DNA from 3 places in the Endothiovibrio diazotrophicus genome. Region 2 is predicted to be linked to each of the others. Evidence: predicted binding sites of a transcription regulator. Region 2 holds the regulator's gene; each other region holds the start of a gene.
The links. The regulator FliA, encoded in region 2, starts transcription of late flagellar genes. The targets are predictions, from matches to a motif close to GCTAAAGTTNNNNNNNNNNCNGCCGATA.

Region 1 (5,190 bases), on a different contig from region 2:
AGGTGGTTGGATAGCGCCGCTCGACGTCGACCCACCAGGAGGCGGCGGGGTTGCCGCCGGCGTTGAGGTGGCAGCTCTCGCAGTGCAGGCGGTTACCGACGTTGCGCGTGCCGACCACCTCGTAGGTGCGGGTGGTCACCTGATAGCCGAGCTGGATCTCATCCCAGTGCTTGTGCTCCCACTCGTCGCGCGGCTTCTCGGGCAGCGGGCCGACGATGTCGTCGCTGCACGAGCCGGAGGCCTCGACGTTGACGCAGCGGGCGCCGGGGGGCGTCGGCTTGGCATTGTTGAGGGTGAAGCTGAAGTCGGCGCTGACGTACTTCTGCGGGTTGAGGGTGCGCGACATCACGTGGCAGCCCATGCAGCTGGAGGTGTTCTGCGAGAAGCTCTCCATGGTGGTGTTGCCGAGCAGCTCCGGATGCACCGCGAAGGCGGTCTTCACCGGCTCCTTGCTGCCGTCGATGGGCCACTGGGTGCCGACCAGCTCGTAGTAGCGGAGGAAGGAGTCGAGCAGCTTGGGGTCGTTCTGCACGTCGTGGTTGAGCAGTGCCAGGTTGTCCGCCGCCAGATCGGTGCGGGCGCAGTTGGGCGCCTGGTCGGGCACCGGGATCACCCGGGTGAGCTGGTTGGGGATGTGGTCGGCGGTCTGCACGTTCTGCGGGCAGCGCTCCGGCCGGCAGTCGGGGTCGTTGAGCGGTTCCACCGCCGGGTGGATACGGGTGGTGTTGTCCACCTGCTCGAAGGTGGACCAGATCCACTGCGGCGCGGCGGCGGTGCGGGTCATGATGTGGAAGCCGGCGAGCCCCATCTTCTCCACCGCGCAGTCGACCGGATCGCCGTTGCCGTCGTCGTCGCAGACGCAGGCATCGCGGGTGAGGAAGTATTCGGCGTCGTCGCCGTCCACCTCGCGCCAGGCGGCCTTCACCAGTTGGCTGCCCAGCGGGAAGTCGATCTTCTCCGCCTTGGCCTGGACCCGGCCGTCGTAGAGGCGGTGCTCGCGGATGTAGTGGAAGAGCGGTTGGTTGAGGCGGATCTCGTAGCGCACCAGCCGCCCCTGCTGGTCCTTCAGGTCGGCCTTCAGGGTGGCGTCGGCGGGCAGTGCCTGCAGGGTCTGGTCGACCACGTCGCTCACCTTGGCGGTGCGCATCAGCCACTTGCCGTGGGCGTTCCCGCAGGCGGCGGGCATCGGCTGGGGCTCGTTCCACGGGGCGGGGCGGGCGCCGTCAGGGAGGTAGACCTCGTAGCCCTCCTTCCAGGTCTCCCACACCCGCGGCCCCTTGGCGGTGACCGGTTTGCCGGCGGCGGGCCGGCCGCGATGTTCGCGGGAGGCGGGCCAGTTGAGGGCGATGAACTGCTGCCAGGAGAAGAGGTCGCTGGCCCGCTGCACGGTGTTGTAGTTCTCCTGGCCCAGCGCCCCCTCCACCTCGTCGGGGATCAGGCAGCTCACCTGCGGCGGTTGCAGGCCCTGGTAGCAGCTGGCCTCGTCGGTGAGCCGGATCGCCGCGGCGGGGTTGTCGCAGCGGGCCGGTTCGGCGGTGGCGGTGAGGGTGGTGCCGGCGAGGACGGCGGCGAGGAGCAGCGCGAAAGGACGGGGCATGCGGTGGTCTTCCCTGGTTGATGGCCAATGTGAGCCATTCTAACCAGCGCCCGCCGCCGGGTCGGTAAAATCGGAATCAAACGGCGGGGTAGGGATAAAGGGAATACCCCGGCTGCCGATTCCAAGATTCATCCATAGTCCGACAGGCTCCTAGGGGTTCACCCGGGGTTGTCCACTCCCGGACCCGCCCCATACTCCTTAAACGAGTCACCGGAAAATCAATACGAAGCCGCCCATGAACATCTCGCAGAAGATCGCCGTCGGCCTCGCCGGCATGACCCTCGCCCTGCTCTTCTCCAGTGGCGCCGGGTACCTCTCCGCCTCCCGCCTCAGCGACTCGGTGCGCTACCTGATGGGCCCGGCCTGGGATACCGCTGATGGGGCGATGGAGACCACCATCGGCGTGCAGCACCAGATCATCCTCCTCGACGGCATGCGTGCCGCCGCCCTCGGCGGCGAGTATCGGTTGCCGGAGGGGGTCGGCGAGGCCGAGGGCAACGTGCGCCAGGCCTTCGGCCGGTTGATCGCCGCCGGCCAGGTCCCCGCCGCCGACGCCCAACGGATCCAGCAGGCGATGGGTGCCTTCGACCGGGCCAAGCAGGGGCTGACCGACGCGGCCCGGGGTTACGTCTCCGCCTTCCAAGCGATGAAGGCGAACGCCCGTCTCTTCGTCGACTTCATGGTCGAGGTGGAGGCGGTGGGCGACCGCGCCATCGAAGAGCTGGCCGCCAACCCCGAGGCGGTGCTCGACTGGAACCAACTGGCCCCCCGCTGGAGCGCCGCCGACGGCTCGATGGAGTCGCGCATTGCCCTGCTCGGACGGCTGCACAGCTACCAGTCCCTGGTCGACGGCGAGATGGGCCTCGACGAGGTGCGCGCCGCCCTGGCCCGCGAAGGGGGCGAGCTGGACGACAGCCTCGCCGAGGTGGAGGCGCTGCCGGCCTTCGCCCAGCCGGTGGCGAACGGCCCCTTCAGCGGCCGCCCCTACCGCGAGGTGCTGGAGGAGCTGCGCCTGGAGCACCACCGCACCCTCGACGCCGCCCTCGCCGCCTACCTCGCCTTCACCGCCGCCGGCGACGGCTTCAACGAGGTCACCCGCACCCTGCTCGACGGGCTGGAGAAGCTGGAGGTGGTCACCGACGCCGCCGTCGAGGGCGAAGAGGAGAACGTCTCCGCGGCGGAGAACTACGTCATCGTGCTGATCGGCTCATCGCTGCTCCTCGGCCTGGCGGTGGCCGCCTTCTCGCTGCTCTTCTCCCGCCGTTCCATATCCGCCCCGCTGCGCGAGGTGGCCGCCCGTCTCGACGACATCGGCCAGGGGGAGGGCAATCTGGCGGTGGAGCTGCCGGTGAAGGGCGACGACGAGATCGCCCGGATCGCCGGCGGCTTCAACCGCTTCGTCGGCAAGATCCGCACCACCGTGGTGGAGGTGAGCGGCGCCACCGAGCGGCTGAGCGCCGCGGCGGGCCAGCTCTCCGCGGTCACCGAGCGGACCAGCGCCAACCTGGTGAGCCAGCAGAACGAGACCGACCAGGTGGCGACCGCCATGAACCAGATGAGCAGCACGGTGCGCGAGGTGGCCAACAGCGCCTCCAGCGCCGCCGGCTCCGCCGAGGAGGCCCACGGCGCCAGCGTCGACGGACGCCAGGTGGTGAAGCGCACCATCGACACCATCAACGGTCTGGCCGGCGAGGTGGAGCAGGCCGCCGAGGTGATCCACCAACTGGAGAGCGACAGCGAGAACATCGGCACCGTCCTCGACGTGATCCGCGGCATCGCCGAACAGACCAACCTGCTGGCGCTCAACGCCGCGATCGAGGCGGCGCGGGCCGGCGAGCAGGGGCGCGGTTTCGCGGTGGTCGCCGACGAGGTGCGCACGCTGGCCTCGCGCACCCAGGAGTCCACCGCCGAGATCCAGCAGATGATCGAGAAGCTCCAGGCCGGCTCGCGCAACGCGGTGGCGGCGATGAACGGCGGTCGCGAGCGGGCCGAAGAGGGGGTGCGTCAGGTGGGCGAGGCGGGTGCCGCGCTGGAGCGGATCGCCGGCGCGGTCGATGCGATCAACGACCTCAACGCCCAGATCGCCTCCGCCGCCGAGGAGCAGAGCGCGGTGGCCGACGAGATGAACCGCAACATCGTGCGGATCAACAAACTGGCCGACGAGAACGGCCACGGCGCCCGCGAGACCGCCACCGCCAGCCAGGAGCTGGCCAACCTCGCCGCCGCCCTCAAGGGGCTGGTCGGCCAGTTCCGTACCTGAGTACCGGCTCGGCGCTCGTGGGAAACGCGGAGAACGCAGAGACGCGGAGTTCGCAGAGAAGGGCGTGAGGGCAACGAACCGCGAAGCGGGTTCGCCGCCCCATTTCTTCTTCTCCGCGTCCTCTGCGTCTCTGCGTCCTCCGCGTTACTCATCCGCCGCCAGATCGAGCACCCGCAGGAGCCAGGCGCGGATGTGCTCGATCTCCTGGGGATGGACCGAGTGGTCCATCGGATATTCGTGGAACTCGCACCCCATCCCCCACCCCTCCAACTGCTCCGCGGTGTGGCGACCGGCCTGCGGCGGGATCACCGGGTCGAACTCGCCGTGAGCGACGAAGCAGGGGGTCTCCTGCCCCTCCTCGCGCCGCTCCTGCACCGCCTTCGCCCGCAGCGGCAGATAGGTGGAGAGCGCCATCACTCCGCCCAGCCGCGCCGGGTGGCGCAGCCCGGCGTGGAGCGCCACCGCACCGCCCTGGGAGAAGCCCGCCAGCACGACCCGCTCCTCCGCCACCCCGCGCGCCACCTCACGCGCCACCAGCGCCTCCAGCCGTGCGGCCGAGGCGCGGATCCCCGCCTCGTCCTCGCCGCCGGAGAGGTCCAGCGAATAGAGGTCGTACCACGCGCGCATCACGTAGCCGTTGTTGAGGGTCACCGGCATCTCCGGCGCGTGGGGGAAGAGGAAGCGGATCGCCGCCGTCGGCGGCAGCCGCAGCTGCGGCACGATGCCGGCGAAGTCGTGACCGTCGGCGCCCAGGCCGTGGAGCCAGATCACCGCGGCGTCGGCGGCGGAAGGCGGTTCGATCTCGATGCAGGGGAGCAGGGGTTCGGTCATGGCATGCCAGAAAAAAAGAGGGATATTGGTTTTGCTGCGTTAACTCCCTGAATGCGAAGTAGGAGCCAACTCCAACGAGACCCGACATGTCCGGCTCGAGGATTCTTGCAACGAATGGATTCAACGGCCCATGTTTCGAAGAATTCAAAGTTTTCCCGGAATCCGTTGACGGAAGTGTTGGAAAAGCGGGGCGTATCCCGCAAATCGGGTGAAAAAAGCTAGCTCAGGCGACGCGGTACTCGCGAAGCTAAGTTACAACGCCGCAATCATTACGAAGTAACCCGCCGACGCGAGCAAATAGCCCGTTCCAATCAACAAGTGTGCTAGCTCGTACATCGGAGTATCTCCAACCAATTGATGACACACTCACTCGACAGCCAAGCGAAGTGACGCGGGTGAGAGGGCGGCCGTGTTAGGGCCTGAGAGTTACTAGCTCTCCGGGTTTGATTGCGTGTCCAACGGATCAGTGGAAGCACTCTAGCTCATGGAAATGTCGCCTGAA
Region 2 (5,190 bases):
GCTCGATTCGCCGGTGGCGAAGGTGCCGAGCACCCGGGAGAGCGGGGTGGCGGTCGACGGCAAGGCGCGGGCCCGGGTGTTGGCGGAACGGACCTTGCCGGAATCCCGTCCGCGGGCGGTCGCCGAGCCCGAGGCGCCGCGCGTCCCGGCCCCCGAGCGGGTAGAGTGGAGTCAGGAGCCGACCCTGGTGGAGATGCGCAAGGAGATGAAGAGTCTGCGCGGGATGCTGGAGAGCCAGCTTTCCGGTCTGGCATGGCGGGAGTTGAAGGAGGGGCAGCCGGTGCGTGCCGACCTCCTCCAGCGGCTGATGACCCTCGGTTTGGAGGTGCCGCTGAGCAAGCAGATTGCCGCAATGGTGCCTTCGGACGCCGATGCGGACCACGTCTGGCGTCAGGGGCTGGCCCGGTTGGCCGCGCAGCTCCAGGTGACCGGTGACGATATTTTGACAAATGGCGGTGTGGTGGCGCTGGTGGGTCCCACCGGCGTGGGCAAGACCACCACCGTCGCCAAGCTGGCGGCCCGTTTCGCCCTGCGTCACGGCCGCCGCCATGTGGCCCTGGTGACCACCGACAGCTACCGGATCGGTGCCCACGAGCAGCTGCGGACCTACGGCCGTCTGCTCGGTATCACGGTCCACGTGGCCAGCAACCGGGATGAACTGCGTAGCACCCTGGCGGAGTTGAAGGACAAGAAATTGGTGCTGATCGATACCGCAGGCATGAGCCAGCGCGACATGCGGCTCTCCGAGCAGACCGCCACGCTTCGCGGCGTCGGTCCGGTGAAGAGCTATCTGGTGCTCTCGGCCGCCGCCCAGACCGCCGCCCTTGATCAGGCGGCCCGCGCCTTCCGCAAGGTGGAGCTGTCCGGCTGCATCTTTACCAAGCTGGACGAGGCGGCGACCCTCGGCGGGGCCCTCTCGGTGGCGATCCGCCATCGCTTGCCGGTCGCCTACCTCGGTGACGGTCAGCGGGTGCCGGAGGATATGCACCCGGCGCGGGCCCACAATCTGGTCAATCGCGGTGTCATGATGATGCAGGAGAATGCCCAGGCGATGGAGGAGGAGAGTCTGGCCATGGCCTATGCGGGGAATGTGCTCCATGTCTGAGATCCCGCTCGATCAGGCCGCCGGCCTGCGCCGCATCGCCCGTCCCAAACCGGTGCGGGTGATCGCCGTGGCCAGCGGCAAGGGGGGCGTCGGCAAGACCAACGTCTCGGTCAATACCTCGGTGGCTCTGGCCGCCCTGGGCCAGCAGGTGCTGCTGATGGACGCCGACCTGGGGTTGGCCAACGTCGACCTGCTGCTCGGCCTGCAGCCCCGCTACAACCTCTCCCACGTGCTTGCCGGCGAACGTACCCTGGAGGAGATCATGATGTCGGGGCCGGCCGGTCTGCACATCATTCCCGCCACCTCCGGCATCCAGCACATGGCCGAGCTCAGTCCGGCGGAGCATATCGGCATCATCCGCGCCTTCAGCGAGCTCTCCATGCCGGTGGACATCCTGGTGGTGGATACCGCCGCCGGCATCTCCGACGCGGTGATCAGTTTTACCCGGGCGGCTCATGAGGTGCTGGTGGTGGTGTGCGACGAGCCGGCCTCGATCACCGACGCCTACGCCCTGATGAAGGTGCTCAATCGCGACTACGGCATCTTCCGCTTCCGCGTTTTGGCCAACATGGCGCGCAGTGCCCAGGAGGGGCGTGATCTGTTTCTCAAGCTCTCCCGGGTGGCGGAGCGCTTCCTGGACGTGACGCTGGATTTTGTCGGGACAATCCCGCATGATGAATACCTGCGGAAAGCCGTGCAAAAACAGCGGGCTGTGGTCGAAGCCTTCCCCCGCTCACGGGCCGCTGCGGCGTTCAGGAACGTCGCCCAGAGGGTGGCCGGCTGGCCGCCGCCCAGCGAGGCGCGCGGCCATCTGGAGTTTTTCGTCGAACGGTTGATCAGCGCGACAACCGGGGAGGGCGTGGAATTATTGCCATGAAGGATGTCGCGACGTATGCTGCCCAGCAAAAAGCGGCCAGCCGCGATGAGCTGGTGGAGCGTCATGCGCCGCTGGTCAAGCGTATCGCCTACCATTTGATCAGCCGCCTTCCACCCAATGTGCAGGTGGAGGACCTGATCCAGTCAGGGATGGTGGGTTTGCTGGAGGCGGCGCGCAACTATGATGCCGGTCAGGGGGCCAGTTTCGAGACCTACGCCGGCATCCGCATCCGCGGCGCGATGCTCGACGACATCCGCAAGACCGACTGGGCCCCCCGTTCGGTGCATCGCAAGGCCCGCCAAGTGGCGGAGGTGGTGCACGAGATCGAGAATGCCAAGGGGCGCGACGCCAAGGACAGCGAGGTGGCCGAGGCGCTCGGCATCTCCCTCGACGAGTACCACCAGATCGTCGCCGATGCCAGCAACAGCAAGGTGTTCAGCTTCGACGAGATCTTCGCCACCGGCGAGACCGAGCAGAAGGAACGGATAATGGGCCACCTCCCCTCGCCCTACGAGGGGATTCAGGAGGCCGATTTCCAGCAGGACCTGGCCACGGCGATCGGGGGCCTGCCGGAGCGGGAGCGACTGGTGATGTCGCTCTACTATGACGACGAGCTCAACCTGCGGGAGATCGGGGAAGTGCTGGGGGTGAGCGAGTCGCGTGTGTGCCAGATACACGGCCAGGCGATGGTCCGCCTGCGGGCGCGGCTCGCCGACTGGTTGAGCGGCCCGGAGGCTTGATCTTCCTTGAACGGCAGATCAAGCCTCCGGGCCGAACGTTCGTTTGGAGGGACGATTCGTCGGCCCGCCGAAAGCAAACAGACGGTTAGGTGGAACCGATCCACCAGCGGAGGTTGTCTTGGATAAGAACATGAAGATCCTCATCGTGGACGATTTCTCCACGATGCGCCGCATCGTCAAGAATCTGCTGCGGGATCTCGGCTTCAACAACACCCACGAGGCGGATGACGGGCTCACCGCGCTGCCGATGCTCCAGTCCGGGGATTTCGACTTCCTGGTGACCGACTGGAACATGCCGGGCATGCAGGGGATCGATCTGCTGAAGGCGGTGCGCGCCGATCCCAGGCTGGCGCAGCTGCCGGTCCTGATGGTGACCGCCGAGTCGAAGCGCGAGCAGATCGTCGAGGCGGCCCAGGCGGGTGTCAACGGCTACATCGTCAAGCCCTTCACGGCGCAGACCCTGAAAGAGAAGATCGAACGAATCTTCGAGCGCATGGGTTGAACCCGCGCCGCCCCCCTGAATCGCGAAGGGTACCCGGATGAGCGACCTTTACCTGTCCGATAAAGAGCTTGCCCTGGAGCGCGCGCGCTCCCTGGTCAGCCAAATAGAAGTGGGCAACGAACCCGAGATCTCCCGTCTGCTCGATGAACTCGACCGCATGCGGGAGAACAATATCTTCAAGGAGCTGGGCAAACTGACCCGCGAGCTTCACGACGCCCTGAAGAACTTCCACCTCGACTCCCACCTCTCCGATCTGGCGGAGAAGGATATCCCGGACGCCAAGGATCGGCTGAACTACGTCATCACCATGACCGAGCAGGCCGCCCATCGCACCCTCAACGCGGTGGAGGAGAGTCTGCCGCTCTCCGAGCAGATCGAAAAGCGGGCCGGCGAGCTCTCCGGGCAGTGGGAGCGTTTCCTGCGCAAGGAGATGAAGGCGGAGGAGTTCCGCAATCTGAGTCGCGATCTCGCGACCTTCCTCAACGACGTGGCCGGCGACTCCTCGCGGATCCACGGCAATCTCTCCGACGTGCTGATGGCCCAGGACTTCCAGGATCTTACCGGCCAGGTGATTCGCCGGGTCATCACCCTGGTCCAGGACGTGGAAGAGAGTCTGGTGGGGATCATCCGGCTGGCCGGTCAATCCTCCGTCGCCTCTCCCGTCGCCGTCCCGGTTGCCGCGGCGGTGGAGGCGGAGGTGCCGTCGGAGGAGACGGTGGGCGCCCACGGGCCGGCGGTACCCGGGGTGGATCATGGCGATGTGGTCTCCGGTCAGGACGACGTGGATGAGCTGCTCGCCAGTCTCGGCTTCTGAGGATAAAAAATAATGGCGGTTGATCTCGAAGACGACATCGTTCAAGACTTCCTGGTCGAGGCTGGGGAGATCCTCGAACGGCTCAATGAGCAGTTGGTCGAGCTGGAGCAGAGCCCTGACGACACCGACCTGCTCAACGCGATCTTCCGCGGCTTCCACACCATCAAGGGCGGGGCCGGCTTTCTCAACCTGGAGAATCTGGTAACCGTCTGCCACCGTTCGGAGGACGTCTTCAATCTGCTGCGTCAGGGGCAGTTGCACCTCGATGCCGATATGATGGACATCTTCCTGCAGGTGCTGGATGTCCTCAATTCCCAGTTCGACGAGGTACGTGGCGGTAACGATCCCAGTGCCGCCACACCGCAGTTGATCGGTGATCTGGAGCGGCTGCTCAACCCCAATGCCGCCCCGCCGCCTGCGCCCGCCCCCGTCGCTCCGGCAGCGGTGCCCGAGGCGCCTGCCGCGGCCCCGGCCTCCGGCGGCGAGGCGGGTGGCGACATCACCGATCAGGAGTTCGAGGCGCTGCTCGATCAGCTCGATGGAACGCCCGCGGCGGCGGCCCCTGCCGCGCCGGTGGCCCCGGCGGCCGCGGCGGAGTCCGACGAGATCACCGAGGAGGAGTTCGAGGCGCTGCTCGATCAGCTTCACGGCGAGGGTCGGGGGCCGACTCCGGTCGTCGGCGAGGAGGCCCCTCCTGCGCCGGCGCAGCCGGCCGCCCCGGCGCCCGCCGCCGCGGGGTCCGAAGAGATTACCGAGGCGGAGTTCGAGGCACTGCTGGATCAGCTCCATGGCGAAGGGAAGGGGCCCACCGCCACGGCGACTATGGCCGTGCCCGCCGCTCCTCCGGCCGCCCCGGCTGCGGTGCCGGCCGAGCCGCCACCCGCCGCCGCGGCCCCCCCGAAGCCTCCGGCCAAGGCGCCGCCCGGCCGCCCGGCGACCGGGGGCAAACCGACGGGGGATCAGTCCGAGGCCACCGTCCGCGTCGACACCAAGCGCCTCGACGACATCATGAACCTGGTGGGCGAGCTGGTGTTGGTGCGCAACCGCATGTCCACGCTGCGTTCGACCTTCGGCGACGACGAGGTCTCGAAGGTGGTGGCCAACCTGGATCTGGTCACCGCCGATCTCCAGTCCGCGGTGATGAAGACTCGC
Region 3 (5,190 bases), on a different contig from region 2:
CAGGTGGCCGATCTGCAGGGTGAGGCCGCGCTCGGCGGCGATCCCGATCAGCTCGTCGGCCTCCGCCACGGTGACCGTCATCGGCTTCTCCAGCAGCACGTGGATGCCCGCCTCCAGACACTCCTTCGCGACTTGGTGGTGGAGCTGGGTCGGCACCACGATGCTCACCGCCTCCACCTCGCCGAACAGCTCGCGGTAGTCGGCGACCCAGCGGCACCCCACCTCCGCGGCCACCTTACGCCCCTGTTCTTCGTCGGGATCGGCCACGGCGATCAGTTCGGAGCCCGGCAGGGCGGCGTATTTCTGGGCGTGGAAACGGCCGAGGTAGCCGACGCCGATGACGGCGGTCTTGAGGGGGGCGGTCACGGGGGAGGTCCTGTGGGTTGAGGGCGAGGGGCGGGATTTTCTCACTCTGACCAGGGAGGGGCAAATTTCGTCTCCAGGTAGTTTGAGGTCGAAGGTGAAAGGCTAAAGGTCAAAGGGAAGAAGGGGCGTGCCAGGCCACTTTCCCGCTCTCCGGGCAATGTGGCATTTGAAAGCGATAAGATGAACAACGAGAGTCCTTTGACCTTTGACCTTTGACCTTTGACCTTTGACCTTTGACCTGTATAAGACGGCCTTTCCCCGCTATGCCGGAAGCCTCCGATGCCCCAGCAGTCCCTGTTCACCTCCCCCCCCTCCCACCTCATCGCCGGCGTCGACGAAGTGGGCCGCGGGCCGCTGGCCGGTCCGGTGGTCACCGCGGCGGTGATCCTCGACCCCGAGCGGCCCATCGAGGGGCTGGCCGACTCCAAGAAACTCTCCGAGAAACGGCGCGAAGCGCTCGCCGAGGTGATCCGCGAGCGGGCCCTTGCCTGGTCGCTCGGTCGGGCGGAGGTAGAGGAGATCGATCGCCTGAACATCCTCCAGGCGACGCTGCTCGCCATGCAGCGGGCGGTGGCCGCCCTTGATCCGGCACCCGAGCATGTGCTGGTGGACGGCAACCGCTGTCCGCGGCTCGCCTGCACGGTGGAGGCGGTGGTCGGCGGCGACGGCAGCGTAGCCGCGATCTCCGCCGCCTCGATCCTCGCCAAGGTAGCCCGCGACCGAGAGATGGCGGTGCTCGACGCCCGCTATCCCGGTTACGGTCTCGCCGGCCACAAGGGCTACCCCACCAAGGCTCACCGGGAAGCGCTGACGCGGCTCGGCGTCACCCCGATCCACCGCCGCTCCTTCGGTCCGGTCGCGCGGCTGCTATAGGGCGCCCCGCGGGCGCCGCGGCCGAAGAGCCCCCGTAGGACGGCCCCCAGGCCGCGACGGTGCGAAGCGCCAGCCTTTCGGCGACTTGCGGGGGGAGGGGGGAGAGGGCGCCATCGCGGCCCGGGGCCGCTCCTACATGAACGAGTAGGTCGCCGCTACCGCGGCGACGCAAGCGGAAGCAGCGGGGGTAGGGGGTGTGGTCGGCTTCCGAGGACTCCGTCCCGTCCCGTAAGGTCGGTACGAGGTTTTTCGGAGGTGCCTTCGTTCGCGTCGCCGCGGTAGCGGCGACCTACGCTCCCTCGCACGCTGTGCCGGCGCCGGGGAGGGGCGTGAAACCGGGCCTTGGCAAGATCACGTCTCGTTCCCTTCACACATTGAACCGCCCGATCAGTTGCTGCAGCTCACTCGCCATGCCCGCCAGCTCCTCGCTCGCCCGTGCCGTCTGGTGGGAACCCTCGGCGGTCTGGAGGGAGAGGTCGCTGATCTGAGTGACGTTGCGGTTGACCTCCCCGGTCACGGTGTTCTGCTCCTCGGCGGCGGAGGCGATGCGGGTGTTCATGTCGCGCATCCCGGCCACCGCCCGGCTGATCGCCTCCAGCGCCTGACCGGCCGCCTCGGCCCGCTCGACGGTGCTCTCGGCCTGCCGCTGGCCGCCGGACATCGCCACCACCACCTGCTTGGTGCCCCCTTGCAGCCGTTCGATCATCCCCTGGATCTCCTCGGTGGAGGTCTGGGTGCGCGAGGCCAGCGTGCGCACCTCGTCGGCCACCACGGCGAAGCCGCGCCCCTGCTCGCCGGCGCGGGCCGCCTCGATGGCGGCGTTGAGCGCCAGCAGGTTGGTCTGCTCGGCGATGCCGCGGATGACGTCGAGAACGGCGCCGATATGGTCGCTCTCCGCCTCCAGCGCCTGCACCACCTCGGTACCGCGGCGCACCTCCGCGGCAAGCGAATGGATCGACTCCATCACCTCGGTCACCACCCGCCGCCCGCGCTCGGCCTCGCCGGCGGCCTGCTCCCCGCCCGCGGCCCCGTCGGCGGCGTTGCGCGCCACCTCCTGCACGGTGGTGCTCATCTCGTGCATGGCGGCGGCCGCCTGCTCGGTCTGGCCCCGCTGCTCCACGATCGCCTGGTTGGTCTGCTCGCTCACCGCCGACATCTCCTCGGCGGCGCTGGCCACCTGCGCGGTGGCGGCACCGATCTGCCCGATCAACCCGTGAAATACCTCCAGCATCCGGTTGTAGGCCTCGGCGGTGGTGCCGATCTCGTCGCGGGCCTCCACCTCGGCGCGGCGGGTGAGGTCCCAGTGCCCGGCGGTCTCCTCCATCGCGGCGCGCAGCGCGCTGAGCGGCCGGTTGATGGAGTTCTTGGTGAAGTGGCCGAGCAGCATCGCCGCGATCACCGAGACCGCAACCAGCACGCTGAACAGGGTGGTGGAGCGGTCGTGGAGGATACGCACCCCCTCGCGCTCCTCCCCGGCCACCCGTAGCTGGAGATCGACCAGTTCGGTGATCTTCGCGCTGATCGGGTCGATGGTGTCGTAGAGCGGCCCATCGAAGGCGGCCAATCGCCCCTGGCCGTCGGCGCCCAGCTTCCCGAGGGTATCGAGCAGGCGCCGGATGTCGGCATTGGCCGCCCGGAACAGCCGCTCCGCTTCGCGGGAAAGCTGCGCCTCGTCGGGGGTGAGTTCGGTGGCCACGTAGTCCTTCCACTTGGCCTCGATCTCCGTCTGGGCCCGCCTGATGCCGTCCATCGCATCGCGCGGGGTCATCCGCCCGGCGTTGGTCTTGTTGACCGCGTCGATCACCGCCACCGCGTAGTCGTCGGCGATGGTCTTGAGCTCCTTCAGGGGCACGACGCGGTCGTCGTAGATGCGCACCACGCCCTCTTCGATCTGCCCCATCAACCCCACCGCGGTGACCGAGGCGAAGATCAGGGCGACCAGGGGGAGAGCGTTGAGCAGGATCAGGCGTCCGCGTACGGACAGGCGGCCGAGGATCGGGGACATTTCGAGGCTCCGGGAGGTCGTCGTAGCGTCTTTCGGGGCGGACAGGGTGAAGGAGAAGTGTGACAGGCGGGTCAAGAATCGATGACGGGTTGTGGGGGGGGGGCAGGGCGGTACGGTGGGGGACGAGCGATGGACATTCCGGCCGCGCTCGGGAATAATTGCGCAATTTCCGACTTGTCTTATAGGTTATTACGATGAGTGACGACATCTCCACCAAGAACGTCCAGGAGCTGATCCAGGGCAGCGATTTCGAACAGACCGACGCGGCGCTGCGCGAGGAGTTGCAAGGCCACCTGGCGCAGCTCCAGGCCATCCCCGAGGAGCGGGCTCTGGAGCGGGCGCGGGTGCAACTGGAGATCGCCACCGCACTGCTCGGCCTGCGCCGCACCGACGAAGCGTGGACCACCGCGCGGGCGATATTCGACGTCTTTGTCGCCCTGGAGGCGTGGCAGGAGGCGGTGGAGAGCTGCGAGATCCTCTATCAGTGCGAAAAAGGGGAGTCGATCCCGGCGCTCGGCATCGGGATCTGGCTCGGCATCACCTTCAGCGTGCGCCCGGAGACGGTGATCAACCTGCTCCATCATGTGGTCGACGAGACCCCCGACGATTCCGACGGCGGCGCGGTGGCGGCGATGGCCGCCCACTACATCGCCGACGTCCACGCCGAGGGTCAGGAGCGGGAGAACCTCAAATTCCTCACCAGCGAAATCGTCGGTCGGGTGGCCAAGCGCCACCGCAACATCGAGGACCAGGCGACCCTCGACGTCTGGCTGGAGATGTACAACCTCAACGACCCGGCGGTGCTGTTCAAGAACCTGGGCAAGATCCTCGAGGTGATGATCGGCGAGCGCTGGTGGTTCGACAAGGAGGCGGTGAGGGCGAAGATGGCGGCCCATTGATCTTCCTGCGGTGGGCGGAGACACAAGGGGGTGAGGGCCTCTTTCCTTCGACCTGTCCCGACGGTGCCGACCCTTTGCCGTGGGGTTCTTCCTGGCGGCGCTTTTCAACACGAAGGGCACGAAGGAAGAGGCACGAAGGAAGAGGCACGAAGGACACGAAGGGTTGAAATGCTCGCGTGTCGTTTGTTTTTCCTCGCGTGTTTTTCTGCCGGCAGTTCCGTTCAACACGGCGCCCGCGGGGCGCCCTATAGGGCGCCCCGCGGGCGCCGTGTTGAACGGGGGCAGCGTGGGCAGGGGAGCTTCGATATCGTGTACCCATCGGCCTTTCTTTGCAGGCGATGGAGGCCAGACCAGCCAAATCCGTGAGGCACGGCGCTGACAGCCCTGTTCCCCTTCGTGTCCTTCGTGTCAAATAAATAGCGTCAGGTGGAGCCACCCCATGAAACGGGTGGCAGCGGACAGCCCGACGACCCCAGTCCCCCCCCCCGGCCTCCACCGCGCTCTGTTTTGACCCGTATCAAGGACCCCCGCGGCATCGGTGTTTTCCCTCCTTGTTGGAAATGCGAATCGGTAATACGCTGGTAAAAACCGAAGGGCGTGGCAACGGGTCGCGTCCCGCTTTCGACCGTCGAGGTTTGCCGATCGTGATCCCTCCCTTGACCGGTCGCCGGCCGCTTCCGGCGGAGTGGCTGTTGTGGCTGCTGCTCCTGTTTTCGGCCTCGTCGGCGGTGGCGGAGCCGGTCGGCCTCTCCATGCCCAACGGTCGCGTCGCGCTGGCCGACTACCGCAGCGGCGATGCCGATCGGCCGGCGGTGCTGCTGCTCCATGGTTTTCTCCAGACCCACCACTTCGGCATCATCCAGTCCCTGGCCGACGAGCTGAGCGATGCCGGCTACCCGGTGCTCGCCCCCACCCTCACCCTCGGCATCGACCAGCGCCGTGAAAGCCTCCCCTGTGACGCGATCCAGAACCACCGTCTGGGGGATGGAGACGGCGAACTGGCCTCCTGGGTCGGTTGGCTGCACTTGGCGGGGCACCGTCAAGTGG

Region 1: a site for FliA is predicted at 1,691-1,718, ahead of ACYQ2W_RS23265 (methyl-accepting chemotaxis protein). Genes of this name have one in related genera too.
Region 3: a site for FliA is predicted at 3,381-3,408, ahead of ACYQ2W_RS02830 (methyl-accepting chemotaxis protein). Genes of this name have one in related genera too.

What each region holds. Positions count from the first base shown of each region.
Region 1 is NZ_BAAHXB010000144.1:2,721-7,910, forward strand. It holds gene ACYQ2W_RS23260 (c-type cytochrome) at 1-1,597, opposite strand, end outside; gene ACYQ2W_RS23265 (methyl-accepting chemotaxis protein) at 1,833-3,857, shown strand; gene ACYQ2W_RS23270 (alpha/beta hydrolase) at 4,002-4,688, opposite strand.
Region 2 is NZ_BAAHXB010000010.1:13,487-18,676, forward strand. It holds gene flhF (flagellar biosynthesis GTPase FlhF) at 1-1,105, shown strand, start outside; gene ACYQ2W_RS04590 (MinD/ParA family protein) at 1,098-1,982, shown strand; gene ACYQ2W_RS04595 (RNA polymerase sigma factor FliA) at 1,979-2,722, shown strand; gene cheY (chemotaxis response regulator CheY) at 2,853-3,224, shown strand; gene ACYQ2W_RS04605 (protein phosphatase CheZ) at 3,262-4,038, shown strand; gene ACYQ2W_RS04610 (chemotaxis protein CheA) at 4,051-5,190, shown strand, end outside.
Region 3 is NZ_BAAHXB010000005.1:96,229-101,418, forward strand. It holds gene ACYQ2W_RS02820 (Gfo/Idh/MocA family protein) at 1-366, opposite strand, end outside; gene rnhB (ribonuclease HII) at 646-1,239, shown strand; gene ACYQ2W_RS02830 (methyl-accepting chemotaxis protein) at 1,607-3,244, opposite strand; gene ACYQ2W_RS02835 (hypothetical protein) at 3,439-4,143, shown strand; gene ACYQ2W_RS02840 (alpha/beta hydrolase) at 4,788-5,190, shown strand, end outside.